DNA from 3 places in the Leptothoe sp. ISB3NOV94-8A genome. Region 3 is predicted to be linked to each of the others. Evidence: riboswitches for the same ligand, from Rfam matches in the RefSeq annotation. Region 3 holds a riboswitch; each other region holds the start of a gene.

Region 1 (10,933 bases), 510 kb from region 3:
GCCTCGTCAAATTCGTGCCAGAGACCGTTGTGATCTGAGGAATTTGAAAGGATGCTAGCTGCATTTACGGCCAGTCTGTTATTGATTACTATCTCTGAGTTGGGTGATAAGACCTTTTTTATTGCCGCCATTTTGGCCATGCGCCATCGTCGCCGCTGGGTATTTGCAGGGGCGGTTGGGGCATTAGCCCTCATGACAATACTCTCCGTTTTAGTTGGGCAGGCGGCATCACTGTTACCCGACTCAGTGGTTAAATGGGCTGAGGTTTGTTTATTTATTGTTTTTGGTATTCGGCTGCTATATCAGGCTAGCCAGATGGCAACAACAGGAGACGAAGAGAAAGATGCGGCTGAAGCAGTAGATAGGGCAGAAAAAAGCAAGAGAAAACCGAAAGAGACTCCCTTGGCAATTATGGCCGAGACCTTTGGGTTAGTCTTCGTGGCGGAGTGGGGCGATCGCACCCAAATTGCTACCATTGCTCTGGCCGCAGCCAATCCACCTGGCGGAGTCGTGATGGGTGCCGTCCTGGGCCATGCTATTTGTGCAGCCATTGCCACTAACTGTGGTCGCTGGCTCTGTGGCAGGGTTTCAGAACGTACCCTGACTGCATTAGGTGGAGGACTGTTTTTACTGTTTGGCAGCTTGGCTCTGTTCATGCCTCAAGCTTAATTTTTGAGGGCAGGGGGGATAGGACAGATCATCTTATCCCCCTGCTACTTCATCCTGAGAACCCCCAGTAGGATTCTATGACTAATCAATCACGTAGGCTGACACGAACCGTTCAAGCTCTAGGCTGGGTAAGCTTGCTGACTGATTTTGCCAGCAAGATGGTGTATCCACTAACACCTTTTTTCTTGACGAGCATGCTGGGTGCTCCAGTTTGGACAGTGGGGCTGATCGAGGGGATTGCTGAGAGCACGGCCAGTATTTTGAAACTGTACTCTGGCTGGCTGTCGGACTGGGCCGGTCGGCGCAAACCTTTTGCGTTGGCCGGTTATAGCTTAGGGGCATTGTCTAAACTAGGGTTAGCTCTGTCGGGAACCTGGGGCCATGTGTTAGGGGCACGTTTGTTTGATCGGATTGGCAAAGGATTACGAGCTGCACCACGGGATGTTCTAATTGTTGAGAATTGTACTGCTGCCCAACGGGGACAGGCATTTGGCTTACACCATAGTTTGGAAACGGTGGGTGAAGTGCTGGGACCGCTGGTGGGTTTTGTCTTTTTGCAACACTCTGTAGGAAATTATCGAGGCGTGTTTGCGATCGCATTTTTCCCAGCGCTTCTGGGTGTTCTGATCTTACTAACTCAGGTCAAAGAACAACGTCCCCAAACTAGAAAAGCACGTCCCCAATTTACATTACAAGGATTAAGCCCCACCTATCGACAGTATTTACTAGCAATTATTCTCTTTAGTTTAGGAAATTCATCGGATGTTTTTCTGTTATTACGGGCCCAAGAGCTGAGCTTTACCGGCTCTACACTTCTGTTACTATACGCAGCTTTTAACCTGGTAGCCGTTTCATTAGGACTGATCGCTGGTCGTCTATCTGACCAAATAGGGCGACGACCGCTACTCGTCAGTGGATATCTTGTCTTTGCTATCACCTATCTTGGATTTGCCCAAGCTGAGACGCCTGCTATTATTTGGTTACTGTTTATGTTATACGGCCTCTATGGCACTCTAACGCGGGGTGTCCAAAAAGCATTTGTTGCCGATCTAGTACACCCCAACCGACGAGGCGCTGAAACCGGCACCTTTCATATGGTAGTTGGTTTGTCCGCACTACCAGCCAGTCTCATCGCTGGCTGGCTCTATGCAACAGTCTCTACAGCGGCTCCTTTTTATGTCAGTTCTGTTGCTGCGGTGATCGCCACACTATTGCTAATGCGAATGCATTTGCCATCGTTAGAGTCAGGGAATCGAGAATGAGCCGCACAGACAGCACCGCAAATTGAATTAACATTCCGTGTTGTGCGTAGTCAGAATGTGCTAGATTACTGGGCGTATCGGTTCTAAGGGGAAACAGTCCTTAGAGGAAACGGGGAAAGAGCAGTGAGAATCTGCCGCTGTCCCGCAGCTGTGAAGGAGGTGTTGCACCTCTCAGTCAGAATGCCCGCCGATAGTTCAACTCATGTTCTACAACATCTGCGAGGTACGGATGATGATTTTAGTGCGTAATTGTAACTATGTTGCCAGGGGAAATCTCTACAATGCTCTACCCTAGGCATATCTGGCTACATAGCTATGAAGTGTGCCTGTTAATTTTGGGCATCTATTAGTTATCTAATTAATTTTTTGAAAAGCTGTTGGCCAGTGTGTCACGGATTGTTATGCCTGCAAAAGGTATGAACAATCTATTGCTCTTAGCACTGTCTAACCCGTTCTCAACAGATCATTTTGAAAAAAGTTAAAAGCATCGTGCCATCCATTATACTGCCGCCTGAAGCACTCATGTTGCAACAGTATCTGCATCGCCCTGGATGTATTCCTGCGTCGGTTCATCCGTTTGTGAAACAAGCGGCACTTACGTTTGTTTCACAAACGGCACTTACCCATAAGATGCGGAGCCAAAAGACCTTTGGAAAACCAGCCAGGCGATTTCCATGGCGGGGTTGGTTGATGTTGATTGGATGTACGATCGCATCTCTCTCTCAATCAGTGACTCGCCGCATGCGTCGATGTTGACAACGGCAGTTCTCTCATCGTATGTCCATTGCCCCAGTGGGCAACCGCCTCCATCCTAAAAATGAGAATAGTTACTAACATGAATATTTTGTCATTGCTTGTTGCCCTCCTAGCGATTTTGCTGGTGGTTGACATCGTTGTTTATCTGCTGACTCCCCGCACCCATGGGTCATCATCACTGATGCGGTTTGGGGTTGTCGGACTGCTCAAATCATTGCGAGAAGTACCCACATTTCTATTAATGCGTTTAGCCTTTGGGGGTGGCCTGTGTCGCTTCGGCGTGTTCCGTGCCGTGCGGGCTGACTCGCTAGACTTGGGTGAACGGCCCCTTTCAGATAACGGACAAAAGATGGTCGTGGCTAGCCAGGCCCTTCTTGCATTAAACTGGTATCCGTCCAGTGCCACTCCACAGCAGGGAAACTCAGAAACATGATCCCTTCAGCCTAGGCAAACTGGCAGCAGGTGCTTGTCGCCACTAATCTTTCCCCTCGAATATAATGCCTGGAGCGGCTTTCTAGCCGGGGGCGAGGTGCCGTTGTATGTGCAAATCAAGCTAACTCATCCATCAAATTGATGCACGAGTGCTGTCTTAAAATGGCTGAGCCAGATCGGTGGCATAGACCGTTTTCCAAGCTTTAACGGTGTCCTCGCCAATTTTGCTATCGATTGCTTCGCCGCTATCAGTCACCAGTCGAATATCAAGCGTTGTCTCTGGTGCATTTTGCAACGCTTGGGCTAACTCATTGCTCACTGAGAACACATTATTTTGTCCATCAATTTGAAACACATCGCCATCAACTTTAATGAAAAGTTGAATGATATTTCTGGCGTTACTAAATTCTGAGCAACTCAAATCTGGAGAAACCCGAAACGACCCGCTGAGACAGTCGCGATCGCGAATAATCGACAGCACCCGAATAAAATCACGACTCCAGAGGCTCTGCACCTCAATTCGGGCGGTTGTATTCAAAAAGCGATCGCTAAAGGAATGACGGTCAAATACCCCAACAAAGCTGCCTTCAAACGGATCATTGATTTGAACTGGCTCTGACCAAGGTAAATTACGGTGGGTTCCTAATGTGGCCGAGTCGACAACAGCTAGCCCAGCGGCAGTGGCTGCACTCGTTATACAGATACTCCCCAACAACCCTAAACTAATCACTAAACGCCCAATCATAATAGAGCGCCTCTGCTTTATGAGACTCTACTTTGACGATAGCACAAGGGATTGGAAACAGTTGAAATATGAGCTTTCTCTTATTAGTTGCAATTGAAATTGCAGGCTTCCAGATGATCTACCAGATGATTTATGTCTACTTAGCTAAACCCATGCCCCAATCATCTTTCAACTCCAACCATTAAATCATAGCCACCCATAAAACCTATTCCATGCTTATAATCAGAACTCGTTGATTCTCAACATGACTAAATGAAAAACCTTGACACCTCACAAACCATTGAACTGCTCAATCAAATTATGGAATTTGAGCTAGCTGGTGTGGTGCGTTATACCCATTGTTCTTTAATGGTTACTGGGCCCAATCGCATTCCGATTGTAGATTTTTTCAAGACTCAGGCAAATGAATCTTTACTCCATGCCCAAGAAGCCGGTGAGATTATTACTGGGCTAGAAGGCCATCCCAGTCAGCAAATCTCAGCTATTGAGGAAAACAACCGCCACTCGGTTAAAGACCTCCTGTCAGAAAGTCTAAACCATGAGCAAACGGCATTAAATATGTACAAAAAGCTCCTAGATGTGGTCCAAAACGCCAGCGTTTATTTGGAAGAATATACCCGTACCAAAATTGGACAGGAAGAAATGCATACACTCGAGATCAAAAAAATGTTGCGTGATTATAGTTGAGCTCGTGGAACCGTTGCTTAGGTAGTTTGGGGGCCTATCTTAACGCGATGGGCTACCAAGCCCTATGTGGTCAAATCGTCGATGCCACATTAGTACCGGTGCCCAAACAACGGAATCGTTGAGACGATGATAACGAGATCAAAGCAGGCAAGGTGCCTGAGCCTTGGCAGGATAAGCTTCATCTACTCCAAAAGGATGGGAAAATTTGGGTAGTGGGTCGCAGCATTCTAGCCGCTTACCAAATTTTAGAAGACGTTAAGTTGTACATAAATCAGGCTTATTGGGTATAAATCTCAAGAAAGGCCTATGCTTAGAAAGCTGATTTTTAGCGGGGATCGATGGTAGGGCGATTGCGATCGCAGCCGATCTTGCCTACGCTAAACCTGGGATTACACGCATATTTCACGATCACAGGCTGGCCAAACGGTATGAGGCCCTAGAGATGATAAGTGTAAGTATTAAGCCAAAGTACCCAACCCTATCACCTAACACCCGAACGGATATGTGAACCGACAAGTCCCTCAGGTTTGCTTAATCGTCTGCTGAGCAAACTAAATACAGTTGCTTCCCGTGGCGCAGGCATTATCAGTCACGCTCCTAAATTCATAAAATCACCTACAAATTGCCGTAGATCCTTATTGACAATTTTTCTTATTTAGGTGATGCTAAGGTCATCTGTCTGAGCATGTATGAATGCGGGAGGCATGCAAGTAATGGTGGGTCGAGAGATTGAATCGTTAGTCACGATAGTTATCACTCTTTTTCTCTGTTTAATAGTTAACGTATCCCCTGCTGTTGCCAGTGTCACTGATGCCACAGTATGGAATAATTTAGGGCAACAGCTTTTTAGCCAAAAGCGTTATCCAGATGCTTTGTTAGCGTACAATCATGCTTTATTAATTGAACCAGAGTATTCTCTTGTTTTGGCAAATCGCTGTGGTGTTCTCAGTCAACTGCAAGAATTTCATCAAGCCTTAGTATCCTGTGATTTAGCCCTTGAAATCAATAGTCAATGGGGCGCACAAGGCTCCGCTCTCGGTTGGGATAACCGAGGGGATGCCCTTTTCAACCTGGAAAGGTATCAAGATGCTCTACATTCATTTGAACAAGCCTTGATGCATAATCCTGGCTATCAGAACGCACGACGAAATCGTCAGATTGTATTGAGCCGACTAGAGCAAATCGGTGAAAAGCCGTAAAGATTACATATTTCTGGAGAGCATTAGTTTATGTGGGATCCTCCTGCCATAATTGACATAAATCTGTTGTTAATTCTGTCCCCAATTACTGTTGCGATCGCTTGGAGCATACTAATTTCTAAAATTCTCAATCTATAATTTTCTTCACAGTTATTAACATCCTCGAAAACAATTCTTGAAGTCACACAATCCATGACTCTGAACAATGAATCACTTTATTGATGTTGCCGTTGCTTTTTTAGGTGGCACTATTATCTCGGTCAAAGGTGGCTACCGTGTATTACAACATCCCAAGAAGGGGCATATTTTTAATCGGCTAGCTGATGCTCGTTGGTTTTTAGCTGTTCATTGGTGTGATCAATTTCCAACACCAGCGGGGATCTTAACCCATGATGGACAAGTTACCTTTCAAAATCATGCGGCTTTGGCCTATGGAGACACCGTGTTTTTACCCATAAAGTCCAGGAAAGCTATCTTCAATCACTGTTTAACGTTGACACCTGGAGAAGTCGTAACTTATACAATTGAGGACTCTTCTCAGACTGATAAACATGAGGTAGAAATCATGGGACTAGATATTGATCCCCGGTATGGAAGAGTTGCCCTAGTAAAAACAAAACAGTCAGGTTCCTCGGCATCGTTTTAGAGTCTTAGTTGAAATATAATCTACGGCACTAACCAACAGCAGACAACGTGGGCATAAACGTGAGACTAGACATGGTTTATCTCTCCTTTCTGGCACAAAGCACAACATAACCTAAGTTGCTGCCATGACGGATAAACGTTTCTCGCATAGAGAGAATGCGCTGACGGAGAACCGGACGGGTGAGCATATTCCAACCCATGGTTAGTAGAGTCGGTACGCCTTCCTCTTTAGCAATACAGAGAGGGTTAAGCAGTGCCATAGGACCACTGTTGGACTGCTCTACAGTGAGTCCTGCGGTTTGACAAACATCCATCCATCCCTGCATGGACAACGGGGCGGCATTCACCCGAATAGTGGTGGACAGGTCTCGATGAATAGCCTCAATATTAGAATCACTCGCCCGCGATTCGTGACTAAGAAATTGACCATTAGGTTTGAGACGATCGCAAATGCCAGACAAAATTTTAACCTTACCTGCGGCAGACTGCATGGTCAAAATTGCTTCTGCTAGCACATAGTCAAACTGTTCTGTAATTTCCTCTAAATGGAAAATATCTCCCTTAATAACACTGACCTGGTCAGTTAAGCCAGCAGCAGCAATATTGGCTTGGGCACGAGCCACACTGTCAGAATTTTTCTCGATGCCCACCACACGTACTCCGTAGCGCTGCGCCAAGGAAATTGCACTGAACCAAAGCTTGCCGCCAATTCTAGAACAGTTTCACCAGGCTGAAAGTCAGCCCAGGCAAAAAGCTGTTCAGTCGCTCTATATCCTCCTGGGCGAAGAGCCTGTTTACCGGCAGTCGCTAACACTTGATGGGCTGGGGCAGTTTTCAGATCTATCTGAGCCATATTCATTAGCGCAAGACAATACCCTGAATATGCCAAAGAACTCTATCTTATTCTATGAGGTAGCTCATACACGGAGCATCCACTTAATCCAGGAAAGCTTGGCTCGGCAGGAAGTTAGGACGAAGAAGTCAGGGGCTCACTACCTTTCGACAAGAAAATTTTTTGGTTGAAATATTTTTTATTTCAACCAAAAAATAACCGAGTGAACACCGCAATAGCCAAATTCTGAAAAAATCCAAAAGTCTCATCGAGCAGAGCCCACATAAAGTCCTTTGGCTGCCAATAGCAATTAGAATTCAGCTATTCCAGGTGAAAATAATTATACAGTTAATATTGAGAATTAGTCCTATATAGCAAACCACCGGCATCATATTCAGTTATGGGTTAACCAACAGGAAAGCCCTAGCTGCGGGAATATTCAACAACGCAATGCTGGTCTACTTTATAGTTTTGTTTAACAAGCTCTACACTGGTCATTATTGGCATTTCCTGACGACACCGTAAACACATCCAGTAGAGACCTGTTGCACGAACATGGCGCAGCAAACTCCCAGAACAGCAAGGACAGGCAACCATATGTTTCACCTTAATTAATAGGATTTATTCTCAATAATAACGTATATTTATTAAAGTGACTCACCTTTAGAGAGTTGAGAACTACTCACCAATAAATTTCGAGGTGATCTGCAAATCAGTATCCTGAATAGCTACAGCAAAATCATTAGTAATTTTTGATTTATGAGTTAATTATTGAGAAAATATTGCAATAATACGAAAAGCAGATTGTTTTCTTTTAACAACGTATATGCAAACTTACAAAGTGAACCTTGTCAATGAAAAGTACGGCATCAATGCAATCATTGAGGTGCCTGAAGATGAGTACATTCTTGATGTTGCCGAAGAGGAAGGAGTGGACTTACCTTTTTCTTGCCGTGCTGGAGCCTGTTCATCCTGTGCTGGCAAAATTTTAGAAGGAGATGTTGACCAATCAGATCAGTCATTTTTAGATGACGATCAGCTATCTGCTGGCTATGCTTTACTTTGTGTCACCTATCCAATGTCTGATTGCAAAATTGAAACGAATTCGGAAGATGAATTGTACTAGTGATTTCAACGCCTAAGTATAGAGGCAATAGGATTAATATGCCGATAAAACAATTGTTTCTATACTCACATACAGGTATCGCTCTAATTGATTTATGCCGTTGCTGATTCAGGAGATAAATCGATGTAGTAAGATTTCCCTAAATCAGAATTTTTTAAATACCTTTTCCTGAGAATCAGCAACGCCAACTTCAGCTACTCTGAAGAAGTATTCTCATCATTTGAGTCCTCATCTTCGCCCTCACGGGCTTCTAGGGCAGCTTCTGCTAGGGCTAAATTTTCTTGAGCGGCTTGGAAATCAGGCTCAATTTCCAAGGCACGACCATAGGCAACAATGGCGTCTTCATATCGCTCTAATTCAAAAAGTACTGTGCCTAAGTTGTTGTGAGCCTGAGCGTAGTTAGGGTTAAGCTCTATCGCTTTTGCATAGGCTGCTACTGCCTGTTCTGCAGGCAGTAGATTACCCAGGTTTACATAGACCTCAGGCAAGTCTGGATCGATCTCAATGGCTTGCTCGTAGGCCTCAATGGCTTCTTCATAGTTCTCCTGAAATGCCAATACAGTGCCAAGATTATTATAGGTATCTGCACTATCTCCATTGATTTCTAACGCTTGCCGATAGGCATCTACAGCTTCTGCTGGCCGCCCTAATTGATACAGTGTAGCCCCCAAATTGTTATAGGCATCAGCATTTTGAGGGTCAATCTCAATCATCTGCTGCCAGGCCGCTGCCGCCGCTTCATATTCTCCGGAGCGATAAGCTTCTAAACCTTGCTGTGCCACCTCTTCAAGGGATTGGGCCAAGGCTGGCAGCGGATTTAAGAGTAGAGAGAATAAAAACAGTGGAAGGCATTTACGTAGGAGCATAAATGGATAGTCCGCTAGCTACCCTAGTAAGCATAGCAACTATTGACACTAGTTCTCAAATTTAAACCTGCTGGCCAAGGCATCTTGAATTATCCATAAATCTCAAAGCTCTCTATTTCTGAACCTAAAGAATTGTGATTATTGTTTCAAGTCGTGAGAAATATAGTTAGCTTTTTGCCATTCCATAGTATATCCTTAATAGGAAGAATTCTCATGTAAGTAGATCTGGCATATCTCAAAGTGCAAAGCCTGGATATTAATGTTTGATTGAGTTTTTTCTACAGCAAAATACTGCTGCTAAGCATGGAACAAGTTTATGTGGCAGGTGATTTAAGGGATGAATGGCCCTGGCACAATTGCTTGACATCAGAGGATTTCTCAGCTTAAGCCTTCCAAAAATTAGCAACGCCAATTTTATTACTTTCTTCAATGATGACCAGTTCTCAAGTAGCAACTTTTTCGATCTCCACATCTCGCGCAGGAAGTACTAAACCTATTTATTGGCCCACATTTTCTCCTGAGCATGGAGTGTTGTTGGTATTGGCTGGAGCTTTACTAACCGGTGCTTCTCTTGCTCAAACATGGACATGGGAAACTAGCCTGGCTTGTCTGGGTGCTTTTTTAGGATTACAGGCCGAACATCCCTTAGTTGTACAAATTAAGCAACGACGAAGTTGGAAACCGCGATATTTATTGTGGGCCGGTATCTATGGCGGGATTGCGATCGCAATTGCCGCCTACCTTACTTATCGTCATCCAGTGTTGTTATGGATCTGTAGTGGGGGTGTCATCGCCATGGGGTTCGACATGGTCGCTGTGCTACGGCGACGACAAAAGAGTATCGATACTGAGATGCTGATGTTTGGAACCATATGTATGGCCACGCTGTTTATCTATGGCACCAATACAGGCACCATTACCATTCAGGCCATAGGACTATGGGTACTCAATACTCTCTTTTTTGCCAGTGCGGTTTTTACTATAAAGCTACGCAAAGTAAAAACCAGTTCTCTGACCGGTAGTTTGGTGTATCACAGCATTGCGATCGCAATAGCTGCAACACTTTACTTATTAGGCTGGTTATCTTTATTTACAGCTCTTACCCTGGCAGTCGCGTTACTCAAGCTCGCCGTTGTTGTTTTGCTACGAGACTGGTACTGCAACTGTCGGTTTGAATATATCGCCCGGTTTGAAACCTACTTTGCCCTTACCTATACGGCCTTAGCCTGTTTAACAGTGTTGCCAGAGTATTTACCTGCACCAACCTGAGGGATTTATTTTAGCTTGACTATGTGTGATCCCAGTCGGGCTTAATAGACTTACGACGGTTGAGAAAGCGATCAATAGACATTGCCGCCACACAGCCATCTCCTGCTGCTACAACAGCTTGCTTAAAAGGCGTATTGCGAATGTCACCAATGGCCCACACACCGTCTACGGAAGTGTTCATCATCTCATCTACTTTTACCCCGCCGTCCGGATTAAGGGCAATCTGACCATGAATAAAATCTGTGATCGGTTTGGAGCCACTCTGATAGATAAAAACACCCTCTACAGGTAGTTCAATAGGAGATTGATCCAGTGGTTTAATGTTTATGCCGTTAACCCCCATGATGTCACCCTGCACATTCAGTAAACGAGCACGATTCCAAGGTTTGACATTGCCCATCTGCAACAGTTGCTGACTATGCACATCATCCGGCTTAGGCACTTT
Region 2 (10,933 bases), on a different contig from region 3:
ACACCCCACAAAATACGTCAGAAGAGCAAGCCCGTCTACAGAAGATAAAAGCCGCTAAAGATCAGTCCCGTGCCAACCGCGCAGGGAATGAAAAAGGACTGTATCTTTTGTTTACAGGATTAGGTAAAGGTAAAACCAGTAGTGCCATGAACCTGGTTTATCGCCATTTAGCCCATGATATGAGGGTGGCTGTGGTGCAGTTTATTAAAAACGACAGTGCGTTTCCCGATGGCGATCGCATCATGTTGGAAAAGCTCAAGGAACAGGGTTTTCCCATCAGTATCGATACCCTGGGTGGGGGGTTCACCTGGGAAACCCAGGACCCGGATCAAGACCAGCGGATGGCGGAGCAGGCCTGGCAAACGGCAACCAAGCTCATTGCGGACCCCGATATTTCCCTGGTTGTTCTGGATGAATTACACATTGCGCTCAAAAAAGCTCGGCTAGATCTGACACCTGTAATGGCAGGCATTCAGGCTCGTCCTAACCATTGTCATGTGGCCAGTACCGGACGCTATGCGCCCCAGGAATTAATTGATGTTGCTGATTTGGTGACAGAAATGAATCGCATCAAGCACCCCATCAGTGCAGGTATTCCAGCCCAGATAGGGATTGAGTATTAGATGGCTTTCCATAGTGGATGGACACTATAATCACGTTGCTACTTGTTTAATGATTAAAAGATGCAAAAGCTTACCATAACTCGACCCGACGACTGGCATCTGCATGTGCGGGACGGTGTGATGCTGAAAGCGGTTTTGCCCCATACGGTGCGTCAGTTTTCCCGCGCCATCATTATGCCGAATTTGAAGCCCCCCGTGCGCTCGGTAGCGGATGCGGCAGCCTATCGAGATCGCATTATCGCAGCCATTCCAGCTGGCAAACAATTTGAGCCGCTGATGACCCTCTACCTGACTGACAATACAGACCCCAAAGAGATCATTGCGGCCAAAGCCTCCCAGTTTGTTAAAGCGGTTAAATACTATCCAGCCGGTGCAACAACCAATTCAGACTTTGGTGTGACGGATATTCGTAAGTGCGATCGCGTCTTTGCTGCCATGCAGCAGGTGGACATGCCCCTATTGTTACACGGGGAAGTGACCGATAAAGGGGTCGATGTTTTTGATCGTGAGAAGATATTTATCGAGCAACAGTTGCTCCCACTTAAGCAGCGATTTCCCAACCTGCGTATCGTGCTTGAGCACATTACCACCTCAGATGCTGTGCAATTTGTTCTGGCCCATAACCATGTGGCTGCAACCATCACACCGCAGCATTTATTGTTTAACCGTAATGCGCTCTTCCAAGGGGGAATTCGCCCCCACTTTTATTGCCTGCCAATTTTGAAACATGAGCAGCATCGTCGGGCAATTTTGCAAGCGGCCACTTCGGGTAATCCTAAGTTTTTTCTGGGTACCGATAGTGCCCCCCATGATCGCAACAATAAGGAAACATCCTGTGGCTGTGCCGGTTGCTATTCGGCCTTGCATGCTATGGAGTTGTATGCAGAAGCGTTTGAGAGCGTTGACGCCCTCGATAAACTAGAAGCGTTCGCCAGCTTCCATGGACCAGACTTTTACCAACTACCCCGCAATACGCAGCAAATTACCTTGGTCAAAACAACGTGGCGCATCCCTGATCAAGTGCCTCTGACTGAGTCTGAACTTGTGCCGTTACGGGCAGGGGAAGAGATGACGTGGCAAATGGCATAGGACCTACAACAGGGTATGGGTATAGTTCTAACAGAAAGGCCAAGAAACAACGTTCTATGCCAATCCTAAATAGTTAATCCTATGCAATTTTGATATCCAAAGCGAAGGCGAAGGTGGTAGATTTAATCTGCTTAGCATCGGTTCTAGTGGGGAACAGCCGCTAGAGGAAAGGGGGAAAGCGCAGTGAAAATCTGCCACTGTCCCGCAGCTGTGAAGGAAGTTTTATACCTCCCAGTCAGAATGCCCGCCGATGGTCAACCTGCCGTTTTATTGATCTGCGAGGTACAGATGGGTTTATATGCTTTAGTCGCCTTGAAGGGTTTCAAGGTTAAGAATCTTTGTCGTTCAGGCAAGATTGCGCTTGTTGCGATCACAGCACTTCTCCTCAATGGGTTGCCTGCCCTAGCTCACCATCCGTTAGGTGGAAAGACACCCGGTAATTTCATTGAAGGATTTTTATCCGGTATTGGTCATCCGGTCATTGGATTAGACCATCTAGTGTTTGTCATTGCCTCAGGGTTGTTAGCAGCAGCCATTGGTCGCAACTTAATTATTCCTGTTGCCTTTGTTTTAGCCTCTCTTTTGGGTACAGGAATTCATTTGGTGAGCATTGATTTGCCGCTTCCTGAGCTGGTAATTTCTGCCTCAGTGCTTGTCTTTGGTGTACTACTAGCCCTAAAAAAGCGGCCAAATAGCACAATTATCACTGGTTTAGCTGCCATTTCTGGGTTGTTCCATGGATTTGCTTACGGAGAATCCATTTTTGGTGCTGAAATGGGTCCTTTGATGGCTTATTTGCTAGGATTTGCATTGATTCAGCTTGCGATCGCAACAGCTGCCTATGGGATGGGTAGTCGCCTATTCCAACAGTCACCCGAAAGTTCAGCGCTGCGATTTGCTGGTTTTATTATTTGCGGTGTGGGCGGTACGTTTCTGTCCACACTGATGATGGATTATGTTTTGCTCGCTTAACCTACGCTGATCTACTGTGAACCCTCTTAAAGGGTACTGTGTATGTATCTGGAAGATAATGTCCCAAAAGGTAGACATGGTCTTGAATTTGCCCACTCTGCAACTTATGCGTACATGGTAGCTCCAAAAGGAAAGGTAAAAGATCGACTAGACATCTCAAACTATCCTGTTTGTTATTTTTAGCTTTCTTTCATACTTGACTTCAATTTGCTTGGAGAGAATTTAGGAAAGAGCTTTTTTAGAAATAAATAGTTCCTCTGTAGGAACCCACTGCTGTACGTCCAATGCAGGATCAGAATCAGTTGTCTGCATCCTGACGGGTGCACCAATGTGCACCTCTACCAAACCAAATTTGCACAAAATCTTGAATCTTTAGTCGTTAGGAAAAACCAATGCATAAAATTCCTGTTACCGTAGTCACCGGCTTTCTAGGTTCCGGTAAAACTACGCTGGTGCGTCATCTATTGCAAAACAACCAGGGACGACGCATCGCTGTATTAGTCAACGAGTTTGGAGAAGTTGGCATTGATGGAGAAATTCTAAAATCCTGCCAGGTCTGTGATGAAGATGAGACCCCTGATACTAAAATTCTAGAGCTTGCTAATGGGTGTCTATGCTGCACTGTGCAAGAAGAGTTTTTGCCTACCATGCAAACTCTTCTAAAGCGACGAGAAGACATTGACTGTATTGTCATTGAAACCTCAGGGTTAGCGCTGCCGAAGCCTTTAGTGCAGGCATTTCGTTGGCCTGAAATTCGGACTGGCGCAACCGTGGATGGTGTGGTGACGGTGGTGGATGGCAATGCCCTTGCCAAGGGTCAAATTGTTGGCGATCTAGAGGCCCTAGAATCCCAACGACAGGCAGATGACTCATTAGACCATGAGACACCCATTGAGGAACTGTTTGAGGATCAGCTAGCCTGTGCTGATATGGTGCTACTGACTAAGACCGATGTGATGTCGGAGGATAACCGTCTTAAGGTACAACGATGGCTCCAACAGAAGGCACCCACGGGTGTTAAGGTTGTTCCTTGTCAGCAGGGTGAGATTAGCCCAGATATTTTGCTGGGCTTTAATGCCGCTGTTGAAGATGACTTGGATAGTCGTCACAGCCATCATGATCATGAAGAAGAGCATGAGCATGACGATCATCTGGAGTCCGTTTATGTTGAGCTAGATAAGGCGTTTGAACCTGCTGTTTTGGTGCAACGTTTGCAATCATTGGTGAAGCAGCAAGAGATTTATCGCATTAAAGGCTTTGTCTCTGTCCCAAACAAAGCGATGCGACTAGTTTTGCAAGGTGTAGGCCAGCGTTTTGATCACTTTTATGATCGCCCCTGGCAAGCGGATGAATCTCGTCAGACTCGGCTAGTGGTCATTGGCTCTGAGCTGGATAAAGAGACCGTTACTCAAGCTATGGCAGGAACTGCATAGGCCTGATGGTGAGCCATGGCCCATCGACTTAGTTCAAAAGTCCATGGACCATGGCTCAAACCCGCATTGGTTGCAAAAGCACAAAAAAGGCAGAATACGCCTTGGCGTAAATGGGGTGGTTAAGCGCGCATAAATATTTAGGGCGTTCCCGAATGATGGGAGCGATAATGGGCTCAACATTGAGGGAGTCTCAAGCATGCGAGAGCGATTCAAGCAGTGGCCACCAAAGATAAGCATCAACAAGGGGTGGGTGATGGGAGCGATCGCCACTCCAGTCTTTCTCTGGTTAGTGTGGTGGCTTTGGTTACTCCCCGTTCGTCAACCTCAGCCAGATGACGGTCGCCTATCCCACAACGAAAGAGTCACCCTTGCTCACCCACATCGTCAAACCCTCATCAGGGGGATTGGGACGCTCGCAATGGTTGCCGGTGGAGTTTTCCTTTTTCTCCGTTTCCGCATTGCTAACAGAAATGCAGAGGCAATCGACCTGAGCGGGACCGACCTGAGCGGGGCCGACCTCATCAGCGCCGACCTTATCAGTGCCAACCTGAGCGGGGCCAACCTGAGATATGCCGACCTGAGATATGCCGACCTTATAAGTGCCAACCTCAACGGCGCCAACCTCAGCGGGGCCGACCTCAGCGGCGCTAACCTGAGTGGGGCCGACCTTATCAGTACCGACCTCAGTGGGGTTAATCTCAGCGGGGCCAACCTTAGGTATGCCAATCTCAGCGGGGCTGACCTGAGATATTCCGACCTCAGCGGGGCCGATCTCAGATATGCCAACCTCAGCGGGGCCAACCTCAACTGTACCCTACTCAGCGATGCCAACCTCAGCGATGCTAACCTCAGCGGGGCCTTGCTATTTTTTATAAATTTACGAGAAGTTCTAAATCTTGAACCGCTTCAACTCGAGGTGAAACCTTCACCTTTTTTATGTAATGTTGCATTGCCTGCTTATTCCAAGCAACCAGATGTGAATCCCAATCGTGCCTGCGATCGCATGCCCCAACTCTTGAGCACTCGCTATGATATTCCCCTCGAAGAGGCCCAAGGGATCGTCGATGAAGCTCGACAACACCAATGGGACTAACCCAAAGATATCTCCTTACATTAAAAACGATAGTTAGTGCTATTTACCCATAGTCCTACTAACACCGCATTGCCATGGCTATCGATTTTGATGTCTACCACAAAAGCTTCTTGATCTCGCCATTGAGTTTCATTAATATGTGCATTGATATCTACTCTTTGATCCTCTGGCATGTAGTAACGCTCCAGACCGTAGGTGATTCGATTGTTAGCGTATTGACCTTTTAGAACAATCTGATTAGTGTCTAGATCGTCAGGTCGTGTTTCACTGACGAGAATGGGTTGCCAGGGAGTTGGAGGCGAAGTCTCTGTTTTGGGAGCTTCCAAGACAACAAAAAAGGCCTGAGGCTGATAGTCATAGTCCTCAAAAAACTTCTCGCCACCCGGAAGTGTGCGCAACGTCTCACGTTGGGAAATGTCATAACGCAGGGTTTGGTAATACCCTCTCAAAAAATCGTAGGGATCGACAGGGGCAGTTTGTAGCGTAACAGATGTGCCTGTGGCGGAGGTATAGACATCCTGAGCAGGCACTGCGACAATTATTGCGGTCTGAATCAGTAGGGGAGCCCACAATCGCCAACCGGGTAGTCTACGTCTTGGCAACGATTGGATGGGCACTGGCTTACCATCAGGCTTAACCAGAGTTTTAATGTCGGGATGTTGAGATGACGAAGATGACATAGGACAGTACCTAAAAAAACGATCAATGATAAATGTTGTTTTGTTGTTCAAGAAGTGTCGTTTGCAAAAATCAGGTTTAAGCTTGACTGAGGCGTGCTGATGAATGCTTAAGTCGATGCTCAAACCATAACCCTGCAACAATTATGCCGATGCCGCAGAGTACTAATACAACGGCCTTCAACATTAAGTCAGTGTTGTACTCAAATAAGCGACTGAGTAGTCCTAACACTAACAACACCATTCCACCCCAAAAGGTGCGGCGTACGCCTAAGGCTAAACTATCCCGCAACAGGGCCAGCGCCAGTAAGAACAACATAATGTTAACGACAATAGTTGCAACGATGTTGATATCCCCCAGGGAGATGTGGGTAATTACGATTCCGGTAGATAGGATGAGTATCAGGGCGATTGTAACGGTATTGATCGACTGTTCTTGCCAGAGATTCCCATGTCTCAGCTGGTGTCGCAGTCGCAGCCATCCTAGCCCCGCAAAAACGCTAAATACTACGATGTTCACAAACCACCAGGACAACTCGGTCAACGTATCATCTTGAAATAGGTGTGGGCTGGCCCAGGTAGCCTTAAATGAAAAGATATAGAGTGTGAGACTCAGCACCGTAATAGCCAGGCTACGTGACACCGTTTGAAACGGATCTGGTCGAGTATGAATAGAACGGGGAGTAAATCTCCACACGTCTCGGTCATAGCTCCATAGGCAGGCGACTGGCAGCAGCAGTGAAATGGCCAACAGTCCATTGGTGACATCATAGGAAAATAGAGCTAGGGGAAATGCGCTTGCAAAACCCAATCCAGCCAGAACAAACACCACCCGTGACCGACACCAATAGGCCAATGGCACAAATAATCCACAGACTATCAGCGGCATCATTCTCATGGGGAACTCTAGCCAGCTAGAGTTTGTTGGCCAGAAAGTCGAAACAGCCCATGAACCATAGCTAATCGCCATAAGTCCCCAAGCCATTACACCTAAGGATGTGAGCCTGAGGCTGTAGGCCATCAAGGTCACCCCTATTCCCCAGAAAAAGTAAAGCTCATAGGCCTGTCCACTTTGGTGAAACATTTGCGACATCAGGGCCATATTTGCACCCAGCGATAGTGCCCCTGTTAATAAAAGACCGTGGCCCAACCGCTGTAACCCTTTATGGCGAGAGGGTCGTCGCCATAAATAAAACCCTGCTGCATTGATCCCAACAAACAGCACCATCAACAAGCACACTCGAAATGCTCGGGACCAAACCTGCCAGTTGGCAGCCACAAAGGTGATTAGCCCCAACCCCAACAAGATGCCACCAAGGCCTAACAAAATAGCTATAAACTGATTTTGGGCGTCTGGTTCAATCTCACCAAATTTATAACGCTCCGACAGTTGTTCGTAGATATCTACGGTAATGACACCTTCTTGCCACCACTGTTCTGCTTCCTTGCGAAGTTGTCGACGAAACTTGGACATAGCTACTACCTGCATAAACCCTCATCTGTCTATGGAGCCAGTTTGGCAATAGTTTCAATGAATTTTCCATGAGTATGGTGTAGCTGACGGAAGCAGATCCAATAGGCCAGATGTCAGGCGAAGTTCATCGAAGTAAGGCGAAGTCAAACTGCGTTGTATCTCTTTGAGCCGTCGAATTGTTTGAATATTGGAAATTTGTGTTGCAGCAATCTGAGATTTTATAAATGTAAACGATAAAAAAACGTCATTCTCAATTCATCTAAAGTTGATTAAGGTTAAAAAACAATTAATAATTCTCAATGGCAGATGAGGTATCTGATGAAATTAACTATTGTAAGTTCTTTCTTTGTGTTTGCCGGCATCCTTATTGGTGAGCTTGCCACTGCCCAGACGCAGGATACTACCTTTGTGGGTGAAGTGTATCGAGTGTGGGAAGACGGATTTCAGTTGAAGACGGAAGATCGCTCTATAACTGTTGACTCTTACGACGTTTGTGGAGATAACACCACTCGTCACATCACCGTCGGGGAACAAGTGACTGTAACCGGTGAGTTTGAAGGGGGAGAGTTTGATGCGTTTTCCATTACGAAGGGTGATGTAGAAAAGGCCTGTAGTTAGAGATTTTAGTGGTTCGGTAGCTTCGAGGAAGTAATACCAGACTATAGTCGTCCTTAAGCAATTAGGACATTGGGATGGGTAGGTTAACCTGGATGTTCCAAACACCTTACCCATTGCTATACCTAGACTATGACTACTATTCTTGAGGACGTTGCCGAGCATTTGAGTCAAGCCGAGCAGATTCTGTTTATTACGGGGGCAGGCCTCTCTGCTGATTCGGGTTTGCCCACCTACCGGGGTGTGGGTGGGCTATACGAAGGACAAACGACAGCAGAAGGCTTTTCGATTGAAGAAGCCCTAAGTGGCTCCATGTTTCAGGTGCAGCCCGACATTACCTGGAAATATCTCTGGCAACTTGGTGCGGCATTACACAATACTTGCCACAATCGTGGGCATGAGGTGATTGCGGAAATTGAGCACCATAAGCCTAACACTTGGGTCTTAACCCAGAATATTGATGGGTTTCACCGCTCGGCAGGCAGTCAAAACCTGGTGGAAATTCACGGTCGTGCTTCAGAGCTTTATTGCATCAAGTGTGATTATGTCACCACAGCCCAGGACTTCCTGGCGGACTATGGCCAAGAGGTGCCTCTGCCCCCCATCTGTCCAGCCTGCCAGGGGATTATTCGTCCTGCCGTTGTCCTGTTCGGTGAAACTTTGCCCGAACGGGGCATCCAAGCGCTTTACCAGTTTCGGGACATGGCCTGGGATCTTGTCTTTGCGGTAGGAACGTCGGGGCTTTTTCCGTATATTGCCGAACCTCTGGTTAGAGCACAGTTGAAGGGTATTCCCACGGTAGAAATTAATCCGGGTGAAACGATGTTGTCGTCTGTGGTGGAATATCGGATTGCCTTAGGAGCAGCGGTGGCGTTAGAGCAGATTTGGCATTTGGCTCAGCATTAGAGACAAAGCCATAATGTTCTAGGGTTGCGACGATCACGGGTGTCCTTTTAATCGAGAGCTCTTGCCGCATCGCTAGGCTCAAGGACGTTAGCTGATACTAATGTTGTCGGGGTAGTTCTAAAGACTATGGCCGACAACATTTAACAAACTGTTGGGCAAAGGTGGGATTGCTGCCAAAGTGTAAATGAACGTAACTGGCGAGGACATTATAGACCTGATAACCTTCCCAGGTTTGATGGTTTTTCCATCCTTGCAGTTTGTAATTAAACTCTAATTGTCCCTTTCGACTTCGCTCAGGGGACGTCGGGGTGATTTCCAGCAGATTACCTTGAGCATCCACAATGTCTGAATAGTGAAACCGATGACCGCGAATGGTGCCCTGTTTAGGGAAGCCACCGTAGGGTCCCACCATGTCTACCTGGCGATAGCCCAGCTTCACCCGTTGTCCCATTGTTGTCCAAAACGGAAGCATGCCGACAAAGGGATAGCGTTGTTGTTCAGCACCCAACAATCCCTGGGAAAGATACATCAGGCCACCGCATTCTGCATAGACTGGGCGTCCTGACCGGCAAAAGTTTGCGATCGCATCCCGCATACCCTTATTCCCAGACAGTTGTTTAGAATGCAGCTCAGGGTACCCACCACCAATATAAAGACCATCCAAATTCTCAGGCAAAGAATCCTTTAGAGGGGAAAAAGGAATCAGTTCTGCCCCTGCCTGTTCCAGCAGACTCAGATTGACCCCATAGTAAAAACAAAACGCCTGATCCTGGGCAATCCCAATACGGACCTTAGGAGAGTGGGACAAGCATTGTTGAGCATCGGTTTTCATCTCTAGATGACTGGGTGCTACGAGTTGGTCTGAGCGAGAGTTGGCAATATTGACTAACTCTGCCAAATCCAGATTGTCGGTTACCAGCTTTGCCAGACTGTCCAGATAGTCAGTCTCAGCTAATTCTTCCTCTGTCGCCCGCCATAGTCCTAGATGACGTTCAGGAATCCTTACGGGCTTAGAGCGAGGAATCCCCCCTACAATAGGCACCCGCACAGTCTGGCTGACCGCCGAACAAATGCGATCCAGGTGGGACGCACTGCCAATTTGGTTACAAATCACCCCCGCCACCGTCAGGTCTGGATCAAAGTTGCCATAGCCTGAAATCAGGGCTGCTGCACTGCGGGCCAAAGAACGGGCATTGATCACAAGAACCACCGGTGCCCCCAGCCACTTGGCCATTTCCGCCGTACTCCCCGATTCAGACTCCGCGCCGTAGCCATCAAACAGCCCCATCACCCCTTCAACAATGGCCAGATCAGCTCCCTGGCAAGCCTGATCAAAGATCTGACGATTCTGAGCCTGATTTAGCATCCAGCCATCCAGATTATGGGACACTCGCCCCGTTGCCCGCTGATGGTGGCTGGGGTCAATAAAATCGGGTCCTACCTTAAAAGGCTGTACCTGCAGACCCTGATGGGTAAACGCCCGCATGAGACCAATGGCAATAGACGTCTTACCCACACCACTGTGGGTTCCAGCAATAACAAGGGTGGGAATCGGCATGCTGTGAAAACTATGTTGAAACGCTAAAGGTCCTTTAGTTACATAACATTTCTCGTAACATGCCACTGCCCTATGGAGCATTTGATCCTGGAAGACGGCGAGAGTTTATAGTTTTCCGAAAAATCAAAGTGTGCATAGGGCAAATCGGCATGGGGGAATTCCATGTTTCGTCGGCTGCCGACAAATGTTAACGTTAATCCCTGACCTCTATCTCTCTGGATTGCCCAGAGGCCATGATAACCACATGAGTCAATCTAACCCTCTTTTACTTTTGGGCCATGGCACTCGTGATGCTAATGGGCGTCAGGCATTTCTTGATTTTGCCCATACGTTTCAAACCTATGACCCTAGCCGTCCCGTGGTTCCTTGCTTTTTGGAACTGACGGATCCCCTGATTCAGGCAGGCATTGATAGCTGTGTTGAGCAGGGCTATCACGAGCTAACCGTACTGCCGGTGCTACTGTTTGCTGCACGCCACAGCAAGTTTGACGTC
Region 3 (10,933 bases):
TGCACTTTCTACTGGCCGCCTGGCCGGTGGTCGGGATTTGGTTCGCCTCCCTGGGCATCTGCTCCATGGCCTTTAATCTCAATGGGTTCAACTTTAACCAGTCCATTCTAGACAGTGAAGGGCGCGTGGTGAATACCTGGGCCGATGTGCTGAATCGCGCCAATTTAGGCATTGAAGTTATCCATGAGCGTAATGCCCACAACTTTCCCCTGGATTTGGCGTCTGGAGAAGCGTCTCCCGTTGCGCTGACAGCACCCGCTATCGCCGCATAAGATCAAAATTGGTTCCTTAATTCAAAACTTAAGTCATTCACCGTGGGGAGTTTAATGCTCCCCTCTTTTGTCAACAATTCGTGTAAAGCATCTATATGACAGAAAATTCAGTCTCGAAAAACACAGCAACCAAGCCGCCCTTGAATTGGACAACTGTTACCTTTTTTACACTTGTTCATCTTCTTGCTTTGCTAGCTCCCTGGTATTTTTCATGGCAGGCTTTGGGCCTTACCCTATTGCTCCACTGGCTCTTTGGCAGCATTGGCATTTGCTTGGGATATCATCGGCTCCTCAGTCATCGCAGTTTCCAAGTGCCAAAATGGTTGGAATATTTGATTGCCTTGGTCGGAACATTAGCGTTGCAGGGAGGGCCAATCTTCTGGGTTGCCGGCCATCGTCTACACCATGCCCATACAGAAGATGAACAGGAGGATCCCTATTCTGCTAAGCGAGGATTCTGGTGGAGCCACATGCTCTGGATGTTATATCCCGAAGCAAAGTTTTTTGACTCAGACCTATACAGCCGCTATGCTCCAGAGTTAGCAAGAGATCCTGTTTATCGATGGTTAAATCGCAACTTTATACTCTTGCAAATTCCTCTAGGATTATTGCTCTATGGCCTAGGTGGATGGTCCTTTGTGATTTACGGTATCTTTTTGCGGGCGGTGCTGCTATGGCATAGCACCTGGTTTATTAACTCAGTTACCCACATGTGGGGGTATCGCACCTTTACTACTGAGGATAATTCTCGGAATCTCTGGTGGGCTGCTATCTTCACCTATGGAGAAGGCTGGCACAACAACCACCATGCCTATCCTAATGTCGCTCGAGCTGGATGGCAGTGGTGGGAAATTGATGTCACCTGGTGGGCGATTTGGGTATTGAAAACGCTCGGACTTGCTACAAAAGTTGTCAAAATACCTGCCCATGTGAAGCCAACACTCAAACAGATTTTTTGATCACTCTTTACAAGTTAGCAAGCAGAGTCATCATTCCACTGACCGTAAGATGGAAAAGTCTTTCCCCGAATCACCTCAACAGTATGGGGTAACCGTTCCGAAGTGAATAGCCCCAGACATCGTTTAGCGCCACACCGCTGCTGACCAGGGAGACAGAGCCCTTAACCCTACAAAAGAGGGCTGTCTCCCTGGTCAGTTTTGCCATGGGACTCTTCCAGTAAATACCATGCTTTAAGATTTGAATCTAAGGTTTTTATATGGTAGGGATGGCCGTGCAATGCTGACATTTGGGCGAGAGCTTTGTGGAGATTTGGCGACGGCTGAAACTCGAGAATGGCTGGTAACAAATGGTATGGGTGGTTATGCCGCTGGTACAGTGGCAGGCATTCTTACCCGGCGTTACCATGGCTTATTGGTCGCGGCTCTGCAACCACCCCTGGGGCGCACGCTGTTGGTAACCAAATTAGAAGAAGCAGTCTATACCAATAAGTCCTATGAGTTGAGCACCAATCGTTGGATAGATGGCAGTGTTTCTCCCCAGGGCTATCGGTTTATCGAAAGCTTTCGGCTTGATGGGAGCATACCAGTTTGGACGTTTGCCCTAGACGATGCCTTATTAGAAAAACGTATTTGGATGCAGCCTGGGGCCAATACAACCTATGTCCGATATTACTTGCATCGGGGCAACGCGGTGGAATTGTCGCTAAAAGCGTTGGTTAACTATCGAGATTATCACGGCAACACCCAAGCACGAAGCTGGCAGATGGAGACCGGATGTGTTCCCCATGGCCTTTGTGTTCAAGCTTTTTCTGATGCGGTTCCCTATTATCTTTTTAGCGATCGCGGCCAGTTTCAATTACACCATGATTGGTATCAGAAATTTGAGCTTTCCCTAGAGCGGTATCGAGGCTTGACCCATATAGATGATCACCTATGTGTTGCCAGTTTAGCCGTAGAACTGGCTCCAGGTGAATCATTATTGGTTGCGGCTAGTACCGTGGCTGCACCGTCCTTAGACGGGGAGTCGGCCCTGGCCATGCGGCAAACCTATGAACGCCAGTTGTTGACCCAGGCATTCAACATATCAGAACAACAGCATCCATTATCCACGTCAGGGGAGTTTCAACAGCTTGTTTTAGCTGCCGACCAGTTTATTGTTGATCGCCCCTTGGTGAATGAACCTGAGGGTAAAACTGTGATTGCCGGTTATCCATGGTTTGGTGATTGGGGACGGGATACGATGATTAGTTTGCCGGGGCTAACCTTGGCAACGGGGCGTCCCCAAATCGCGCGTACGATTATTCGGACCTTTTCTCGCTATCTGGATCAAGGGATGTTACCTAATCTGTTTCCTGATGCTGGAGAAACCCCTGAATACAATACGGTGGATGCGATTCTCTGGTATTTTGAGGCAATTCGAGCGTACTATGCAGCCACTGGAGATGATGCGCTGCTGAGGGAGATTTGGTCAGAGTTGGCGGCGGTGATTGACTGGCATCAATGCGGTACTCGCTACAACATTCATCTGGATAGCGATGGCTTAATCTATGCTGGCGAGCCCGGTGTGCAGCTAACTTGGATGGATGCCAAGGTGGAGGATTGGGTGGTCACTCCCCGCATTGGCAAGCCGATTGAAATTAGTGCGCTTTGGTACAATGCATTGCGCTGTATGGAACTGTTTGCGCGGGTTTTAGGGAAGCCAGCACAGGATTATAAAACCCTGGCACAGCATACGTTAATCGGGTTCCAACGGTTTTGGTACGGGGCTTACTGCTATGACGTTCTAGATGGTCCCGAGGGCCATGATGCGGCGATGCGTCCGAATCAGATTTTTGCCATTTCCCTACCCTTTGCTGGCGGTGAGGCTGGGGGTGCTTTATTAGAGCCGGAGCAACAACGATCTGTGGTTGATGTGTGTGGTCGAGAACTGCTAACGTCCCACGGGTTGCGATCGCTAACGCCCACCCATCCTCAATATGTTGGTACCTACGGTGGTGATTCGCTGGAGCGTGATGGTGCTTATCACCAGGGCACTACCTGGGGGTGGCTGTTGGGTCCCTATGTGCAGGCACATTTTCGGGTATATCAGGATGCGGCTCGGGCCAGGGAGTTACTTACCCCCCTAGTGCAGCATCTCCATGGGGGCTGTATTGGTAGTCTCAGTGAGATTTTTGACGGGGATGCACCGATGACACCACGGGGGTGTATGGCCCAGGCGTGGACGGTGGCAGAAGTGCTGAGGGTTTGGCAATGGTTGGGTTAAACCTGGTGTTTTCCATGTTTGAGCATCAGCCAGATGAGCACCGGGGCTCCTAGCAGGGCCATGACGGCATTAAGGGGTAAGACCGTTTGATTGCCAGGCACCTGGGCAATACTGTTGGCCACCAGGGCCAACAGGGCTCCTAGTAAGGCAACGGCGGGAACCAGCACACGATGGTCTTGGGTGCGGCAAAGACTGCGCCCCAGGTGAGGAACGGCAACACCTAGAAATGCAATGGGGCCGCAAAAGGCGGTGACGCTGCCCGCTAGCAAAGAGGCGCTAAAGATCAGATAACAGCGGACCATTGTCATGGATAATCCCAGGCTGATGGCTTGTTCTTCTCCCAGGAGTAAGAGATTTAAGGGTTTACAGGTAAGTTGGGCAATGGCGAGTCCAAAGATGACGACGGAGAGCAAAATCGGTAGTTGTTGCCAGGTGACGCCGCTAAAGCTGCCAAAGGTCCAGTTTAGATAGGTGAGGGTTTGTTCAAGGTGGCTAAAGTGCAACAGGATAGTCACTAGGGCAGTGGTGATGTAGCCCAGCATCAGCCCAAACACTAGCAGGGCCAGGGAGCTACGTATTTGGTGGGCCATGAGCAGGATCAGGAACATTGCGATCGCAGCGCCCACACTGGCGGCTCCGACCACGCTTAGCTCTCCCCACCAGCCAATACTGCCGCCGGTTAAGACAATCAGAGCCGCACCCAGACTAGCACCGGCATTGATACCAAGGACTGACGGTCCGGCCAGGGGGTTGCGGAATAGGGCTTGGAGTTGGAGTCCGCTGATGGCCAGGGCTGAGCCTGCTGCCATGGCGGTTAGGGAGCGGGGGAGACGAAAATTAAGGATAATTTCTTGCCAGGCGGGCTTAGCGGCGGTTCCGCTCAAGAGAACGGTCAGCACTTCGTTGGGGGGAATGGCGACGGAGCCTAGGGCGAGGCTAGCAAGAAATATGATAATGAGCGCCAGGGTGAGGAGGGTAAGGCCACCGAGGTGGCTGATGGAAAGTGATTTAAGTCGGTGATTAGTTAGTTTGTTGAATATTTTTTTTGGCTGGGAGATGGTTGGGTGTTTTGTATGGGTGGAGTTGAGGGTGTAGATTTTGTTGGCCATAGTTTTTGGGTGGGTGAGGTAAGTTTTTAGTGAGATAGTCTTTATGATTAGGAACTTCCCAACCCCCCCTTTTTGAGGTGCACTGCGGAGTTCTTCTCCCTACCCCTCTAATGCGAGGGGCGTGGGGACGTTGAGGTCCCCACATCAGGAGGGTTTCAGGGAGGAAAGCCCTGAGCAACCCCCATCCCTACTCACCGCTCCCCATCCACAATATTCACCCTCCTCACCTCTGTCTCATACCTCCCATCCCCATACAACCGAACCAACCGGAACCCTGGCTGAGTATCATCCATAGCCGCAACCGCTGGTGTCACCTGCAAACAAGTCGACGGACACCCATAAACCCCAATGCCCCTGGCTGTTTTGTGTTGAAATTCATGGTGAATATGTCCAAAAACAACTAACTTCACCTGCGAAAATTGCTCAATCAGCGCGAAAAACTCATCGGCATTTTTCACGCCTATTTGATCTACCCAATCGATGCCCACAGAGACGGGATGATGATGCAGTGCAATTAAAGTGGGCTTGGGCGGATGATGGGTTAAATAAAACCGCAGTTTTTGTAACTGCTGTTCAGAAAGATGACCTTCGCCAAAGGTGGCATCTAGAAAAACTGAATCAAGCAAAATCAGTTGCCATGGCCCCAGGTCAATGGAGCTCAGCCCCTGACTAGCGGGCAGAACCTGGAGTACTTGCTGCAGCATGTCTAAACGATCGTGATTACCAGGTAGCCAGTAGGTGGGAATTTGCAGAGGTGAGAGTGCATCCACCAAATTCCCATAGGCCTCAGCCTCTCCCTGTTCAGCCAAGTCACCCGTCAATAGCAATCCATCAGGCTTACACTGGGTAACTTCCCGTAACACTGCGTTAAAGGTCTGCCAAGTATTACAGCCCCGCAGCTGGTCCGTGGTTTTGGCTAACAAATGGCTATCAGTCACTTGGGCTAAGAGAATAGAATGGCTCATGGTTCTAGCTTTTGGTAATAAACCAGTTCATGGTCAGGTAATAGCTGTGGATGAAAGATCTTAACTAAATCTGCCAGGAGCAGGTGGGGTTTAACGGCCCCACTCTCCCAGTAGTCATTGCCGCCAGTGTCATTGATGCGGGCATTGTTGTTAAAGACGTTGCCCTGCTTAAAGGCATCAAAACTGCCATAGCGAGGGTCGGTTGCGATCGCATCGCCATAACTGAACCAATCTTGACTGACATTTACCCAGACATCAGCTGTCGCCGCCTGGTCAACGACAGACTCAAAGTCAAGCGGTATGGTAACCGTAGACTCATTCTCTTCCCACAGATAAGCAGAACCTGCATCTCTGAGTAACTGGGCGGCATAGCTCTTGCCACCTGGCATGTACCAGGTACCCTCATAACTGAAACCAGAAAAGACCGTTGGCCGGTCTAACAGACCAGCCGTCAGCTCCACTAGAGATTCATACTCAGTCGAAATATCTGTAAAGACCTGCTGAGCTTTAGCCTCCTGGTTAAAGAACAGAGCTGTAAACAACAGCCACTCAGCGCGTCCGAGGGGAGAGTTTTCCACATATTCTCCTGCCAGGACCACTGGCAAGCCTGCCTGTATCAGACGACCGTAGCCATCAACATCCGGGTCGCCTATACCATAGGTCATGATCAGGTCTGGTTCACTCACGAGGAGTCGCTCTAGATCGAGAGTTTTACCAGAGCTAAAGGCTATGAGTTCCCCTTGTTCAATTTTTTGACGAACGCTAGGAGTATACACAAAGCTGAAGTCATCCATACCTACAAGCCCATCTAACTGGTTCAGCAGTTCTAGGTGAGGCAGGTAGGTGGTAGAAAGTGTAACCACTGTATTGACCGGGACTTGTATGACTTGAGCCTCTTCAAACCCTTCTGGAACCGGAGTTCCGCACTGCACTAGCAGATACTCAAAAGTCTCATTAGCCGCTTGCCAGGGCTGAGTAACGGTAACGACCTTGTAGTGGTTGTAATAGTCAACGGAAAAGCCAGTTGCGTATTTAGGCTGAACTTTGTTGGGAAAGTAGTCTGTGGCAGGGTTGTAGTCTGTGACACAGGCAGCATTATTATCAGCTGTGGCAGGTTCTGATGGAAGTTGTCGGCAGCCAGCCGTCGCCAACAGCCCTAATAGCAAGACGGTTGTTACAGACTTTAGAATTGATGATGTTGACGTGGTCGAGCCCCCCCTATAGTCCCCCTTTACAAGGAGGACAGAGTCCAGCTTTTCAAATCGATCCATTGTTACCCCTCTCCCTACTTGATCAGAAAGTTCCTTTCAAACCCACCTGAACACTCCGACCTATGCCAGGAAACCCAGGAAACTCTTCAAACTGCTCATCAAAAATATTGTCTAAGCTGGCATTCAATGCCCAGCTGTCGCTCAGAGGCAACCGTAGCTTAAAGTCCAAGGTTGTTCGCCCATCCAGGGTTTCTGAATTACCCCGATCAACAAAAGTATCACTGATGGAGCGTAAGAATAGAGCCGCGTATACCCCATCGCCGGGTTCATAAGCCACACCTAAATTAAAGCTGTCGGCATTGGTAAACGGCAAAGAATTACCTCGATCATCGGGGTTATCACTTTCCCTAATTTCTGGACGATTCCACGTGTAATTTGCAAAGGCAAACACACCGTCAAGCACTTGGTAATTTAGCTCCGTCTCAATCCCGATGGCCTCCACTCGATCAATGTTTTCGAACCTCATGGTATCACTGTCAAAGTTAATGGCATCCTTAATTTCATTGCGATAGAAGGTAACCCTAAATAAGCCCCGGTCGCCGATTTGTTGATCAATACCTACGTCAAAGCTAATGCCAGTTTCAGGTTCAAGGTTTGGGTTGTTGGTGTTGAATGTGGTCAGAAAAAGATCCGATAAGGTAGGCACACGAAAATTGCGAGCAAAGTTAGCCCGAAAATTCGTGGTATCGGTTAAAGCCACCCGTGTACCTAAGTTAAATGAAGTAAAAGAGTCTTCATCAGCCAGATCGTTAAAATCTTGTCGAATACCGGCATTAACACTGACACGAGAGGTGATATCAGCCTGGTATCGAGCAAAAATACCGGTTTGATTAATGCTTTTGTCATAGGCCTCAGTGGTTAAATCTGTCAACAAATTAGTTGTTTCGTTGTCTGCTTGAACATTACGGTAGTCGACACCGTAGGTAATGTTCTGATTATCAGCAAACTGCCAGGTATGCTGCAATTGCCCACCTAGGGAAATTTGATCGATCCTATCTTCTGAAGGCGTATCAAAACTGCTATCGGCAATGGGATCCTTGAAGGTAAGGTCAAGGAAATCACCAAATAATCGTGCTGTTAGCAATGAGTTATCCCCTTGCCCCAGCTTGGATTCATAGGTTAAATCCAGTAGTAAATTTTCTGTATACTGACTATCGTCTTCAGTCAGTGTATTGAACGCACCAAAGCCGCTAGGAGTCGGCACACCACCAGGAACATTTAAATCTTTGGTGAGATACAATGCCCCCAGACTTACCCGATTGCGTTCATTAAGGTCAGCTGCCAACTGAAAATTAAGATTGTTATAAAGCACCTCCGCATTGCTGCGATCACCCTCAAAGTCTGTTGTGCTTAGGCTAAAAGGAAAATCATTTTCTGAATCGGTACGGTTATAACCGAGTCTCCAATCAATATTGCCAGTGTTTCCCCGCACCTGTAGTGCCTGACTGTTATAGCCAAAGCTGCCAAGATCTAAGCTAGTGGTCACCTCTATGCCTTCTTCTTCCAGCGGTCTGCGGGTAATGATATTGATGACACCACCAATGGCATTGGATCCATACAGGACTGAGCCCCCCCCTGGCAGCACCTCAATTTGTTCGACCGCATCGGTTGTAAAGTTCGAGAGATCAAATCCACCGGCTGCACCGATCTCGTTTATTGGACGACCATCTAGCAAAATCAGGGTTTGAGCTGTTCCACCTCCCCGAATAAACTGACCACTCTGAGAGCCCAACTGACCACCGGCTGTACCTTCGCTCAATATTCCGGGTAGATAGAGTAGGGCTTCATCAACAGTGCGGGCTCCCTGCGTTTCAATTTGCTCGCGATTAATCACATAAACAGGTTGTGTTGATTCACGAACAGTGCCTTCACGACGAAAAGGAGAGTAAACAGGCTGATCAAGGATACTTTCAACAACATTAATCCGAATAACGTCATCTACCTCAGGAGTCTGAGCTAATTCAGATTTTTCTAGTTTGGTTGTTTCTCCAGCCCAGGCAGGTGATGCCAATAGAAAAGATAGAAGCGTTAGAGAAGCAGGGAACTTGGACATAGTAGACATTGGTCTTTTGGTTTTAAGTGTGTATTGTGTGGAGAAACGAACAACCAAAGGATCACCTTTATCCCCCAAACCCTTCTCCTGAAGAAGGAAGGCAGTAAGAGAGGAGATTTTTTGAGAAAAACAAATTCTTTCAAGCCAAAAATTCTCTCCTTGAGGAGAAGGAGAGGGATTTAAGGTGTGGAGGCCAAAGCAACTTGCAGACAAAAGTTAAGGCTAGAGCCATGCTTCAGATGACTATTTAGCTATGCCACTGAAGCTAAAGACCGTATGCATAGACTCTAGTCAATTCTGTTTCAAGGGCTATAGACATATCGACAACAAACTCGCCGTTGGAGCCTGGACCGGGCAAAAAAGATTTGATTCACATCCGTACCTCGCAGATATTTTAAGTCACAGCATCGGCGGGCGTTCTGACTGAGAGGCATAAACAAAGTTTAGAACCTCTTTCACAGCTGCGGGACAGTGGTAGATTTTCACTACGCTTTCCCCATTAACTCCAGTGGCTGCTCCCCACTAGAACCGATCCAGAGTAAAATCATATCACACTGATCTAAACTGAGATGTTCAGATTAGATAACTAGATACTGTTGGCCTCCTCAAAAGACTTTTGCCTGAGCCACCTTGTGAGCGACCTTGATAACCAATGCCTATCCAGGTCGCTCCCCACCATTCTATGAATCTGCAACGGCGATCATTAATCTGTTTACTATGCCTCAGCCCAGCTTGACTATTAAAGCGACGTATTCGACCTTGAGTGCATCTGAGCTGTTGAGTAAAGTAGCACCGCAATATAAAATGCCGAATCCTGTCTCCTGCGAGTTTTGGCATAGGGGGCTCAATGACACCTATAAATTATCTTCCGAAAAAGATGATTTTATATTGCGGGTGTATCGACACAATTGGAGGACACGCTCAGAAATAGAGTTTGAACTAGCGGCACTGATGCACTTACATAAGCAGGGGGCAGCTGTTGCTATTCCTATTGAAAGAAAGCAAGGAGGGTTTATTACCCCGATTATGGCTCCAGAAGGAGAACGATACGTTATTATCACTCAGTTTGCCCAAGGAAATATCTTAAAGTTTAACGATCCAAAAGATGCAACTCTCTTTGGTCAGGCAGTGGCAGAAATACACAGTTGTTCTTCAGGATTTGAGTCTAATGCTAGCCGCTATACGCTAGACCTCAAACATCTTATAGATGAGCCTTTGGTCAAGATCCAACCTTATTTAGCAGAAAGGTCCTCAGACTGGGAGTTCTTAAGTGAGTTAGCCAACAGTCTTTTTACAATTGTTAATGCTACAGAGGTAGGTAAGTTGGACTATGGGTTTTGCCATGGTGACGTTCATGGAGAGAATGCCCATGAGCATGGTGGCAAGGTCACACACTTTGATTTTGACTGCTGTGGTTTAGGTTGGCGCGTTTATGATCTGGCCACATTTAGGTGGGTGATTAGGCTGCTTGGCAAAGAAGATGCCCTATGGTCAAGTTTTCTAGAGGGATATAGGTCAAAGAGAGAGATTTCTGATTTGGATTTAAGTCTTGTCGAACCGTTTATTGCCATACGAGATATTTGGTTCTTTGGGCTTAATACCGGTCATTCCCTGGCCCAGGACTGGCTCAATGATGACTATATTAATTTTCATCTAAATTTTCTCAACCAGATATCTGAAAAGATCAGCTCAGGTAACTAATTAGACCTAAGGGTGGACAGGCTAATCGCTCGCAAGCGACTGGACAAACTGTTTACCACAATCCTTACAGAGATAACACTGCTTTCCTCGACGACGACCATTTTTTGATAGCTGTTTTGACTGACAGTGCGGGCATATCATTACTTTCATTACATTGGTGGCACGATCATTCCCAACATGCGGTTCTAAATATGACACTAGTAAGTCCTCAATCTGCTGTGTCAAGCGCTGACGATGCTCTTGGTCAGAGGTGTGTAGAGCCTTCAGAATCAAGGCATTAGAACTGTGCACACACACTTCGGCCAGAAGGTCACATTGGGCTTGCCCTAAGGATGAATTG

The links. A riboswitch is a leader RNA that binds a small molecule or an ion and turns the genes downstream of it on or off. The one in region 3 is predicted to bind cobalamin.
Region 1: it holds a riboswitch for cobalamin, as region 3 does, so the genes downstream of both, SPB21_RS08830 (hypothetical protein) here and SPB21_RS06510 (TonB-dependent receptor) in region 3, are expected to answer to the same signal.
Region 2: it holds a riboswitch for cobalamin, as region 3 does, so the genes downstream of both, SPB21_RS33290 (HupE/UreJ family protein) here and SPB21_RS06510 (TonB-dependent receptor) in region 3, are expected to answer to the same signal.

What each region holds. Positions count from the first base shown of each region.
Region 1 covers NZ_JAXSQW010000001.1:2,008,833-2,019,765, reverse strand. Annotated here, with positions in the region: gene SPB21_RS08840 (TMEM165/GDT1 family protein) at 52-669, shown strand; gene SPB21_RS08835 (MFS transporter) at 747-1,931, shown strand; cobalamin riboswitch at 1,993-2,137, shown strand; gene SPB21_RS08830 (hypothetical protein) at 2,421-2,687, shown strand; partial or broken gene SPB21_RS08825 (SAM-dependent methyltransferase) at 2,866-2,994, shown strand; gene SPB21_RS08820 (hypothetical protein) at 3,277-3,864, opposite strand; gene SPB21_RS08815 (ferritin-like domain-containing protein) at 4,117-4,551, shown strand; gene SPB21_RS08810 (tetratricopeptide repeat protein) at 5,265-5,750, shown strand; gene SPB21_RS08805 (hypothetical protein) at 5,956-6,396, shown strand; partial or broken gene SPB21_RS08800 (SAM-dependent methyltransferase) at 6,473-7,254, opposite strand; gene SPB21_RS08795 (2Fe-2S iron-sulfur cluster-binding protein) at 8,054-8,353, shown strand; gene SPB21_RS08790 (tetratricopeptide repeat protein) at 8,548-9,219, opposite strand; gene SPB21_RS08785 (YwiC-like family protein) at 9,649-10,488, shown strand; gene SPB21_RS08780 (FAD-dependent oxidoreductase) at 10,508-10,933, opposite strand, start outside.
Region 2 covers NZ_JAXSQW010000003.1:280,440-291,372, forward strand. Annotated here, with positions in the region: gene SPB21_RS33280 (cob(I)yrinic acid a,c-diamide adenosyltransferase) at 1-623, shown strand, start outside; gene pyrC (dihydroorotase) at 684-1,712, shown strand; cobalamin riboswitch at 1,834-1,978, shown strand; gene SPB21_RS33290 (HupE/UreJ family protein) at 1,953-2,684, shown strand; gene cobW (cobalamin biosynthesis protein CobW) at 3,077-4,117, shown strand; gene SPB21_RS33300 (pentapeptide repeat-containing protein) at 4,314-5,210, shown strand; gene SPB21_RS33305 (GDYXXLXY domain-containing protein) at 5,231-5,890, opposite strand; gene SPB21_RS33310 (DUF2157 domain-containing protein) at 5,967-7,361, opposite strand; gene SPB21_RS33315 (hypothetical protein) at 7,680-7,979, shown strand; gene SPB21_RS33320 (SIR2 family NAD-dependent protein deacylase) at 8,109-8,882, shown strand; gene SPB21_RS33325 (cobyrinic acid a,c-diamide synthase CobB) at 9,007-10,440, opposite strand; gene SPB21_RS33330 (sirohydrochlorin chelatase) at 10,625-10,933, shown strand, end outside.
Region 3 covers NZ_JAXSQW010000001.1:1,493,834-1,504,766, reverse strand. Annotated here, with positions in the region: gene psbA (photosystem II q(b) protein) at 1-272, shown strand, start outside; gene SPB21_RS06535 (acyl-CoA desaturase) at 368-1,231, shown strand; gene SPB21_RS06530 (amylo-alpha-1,6-glucosidase) at 1,509-3,494, shown strand; gene SPB21_RS06525 (iron chelate uptake ABC transporter family permease subunit) at 3,491-4,603, opposite strand; gene SPB21_RS06520 (phosphodiesterase) at 4,795-5,568, opposite strand; gene SPB21_RS06515 (ABC transporter substrate-binding protein) at 5,565-6,839, opposite strand; gene SPB21_RS06510 (TonB-dependent receptor) at 6,862-8,892, opposite strand; cobalamin riboswitch at 9,285-9,440, opposite strand; gene SPB21_RS06505 (phosphotransferase enzyme family protein) at 9,535-10,593, shown strand; gene SPB21_RS06500 (TetR/AcrR family transcriptional regulator) at 10,615-10,933, opposite strand, start outside.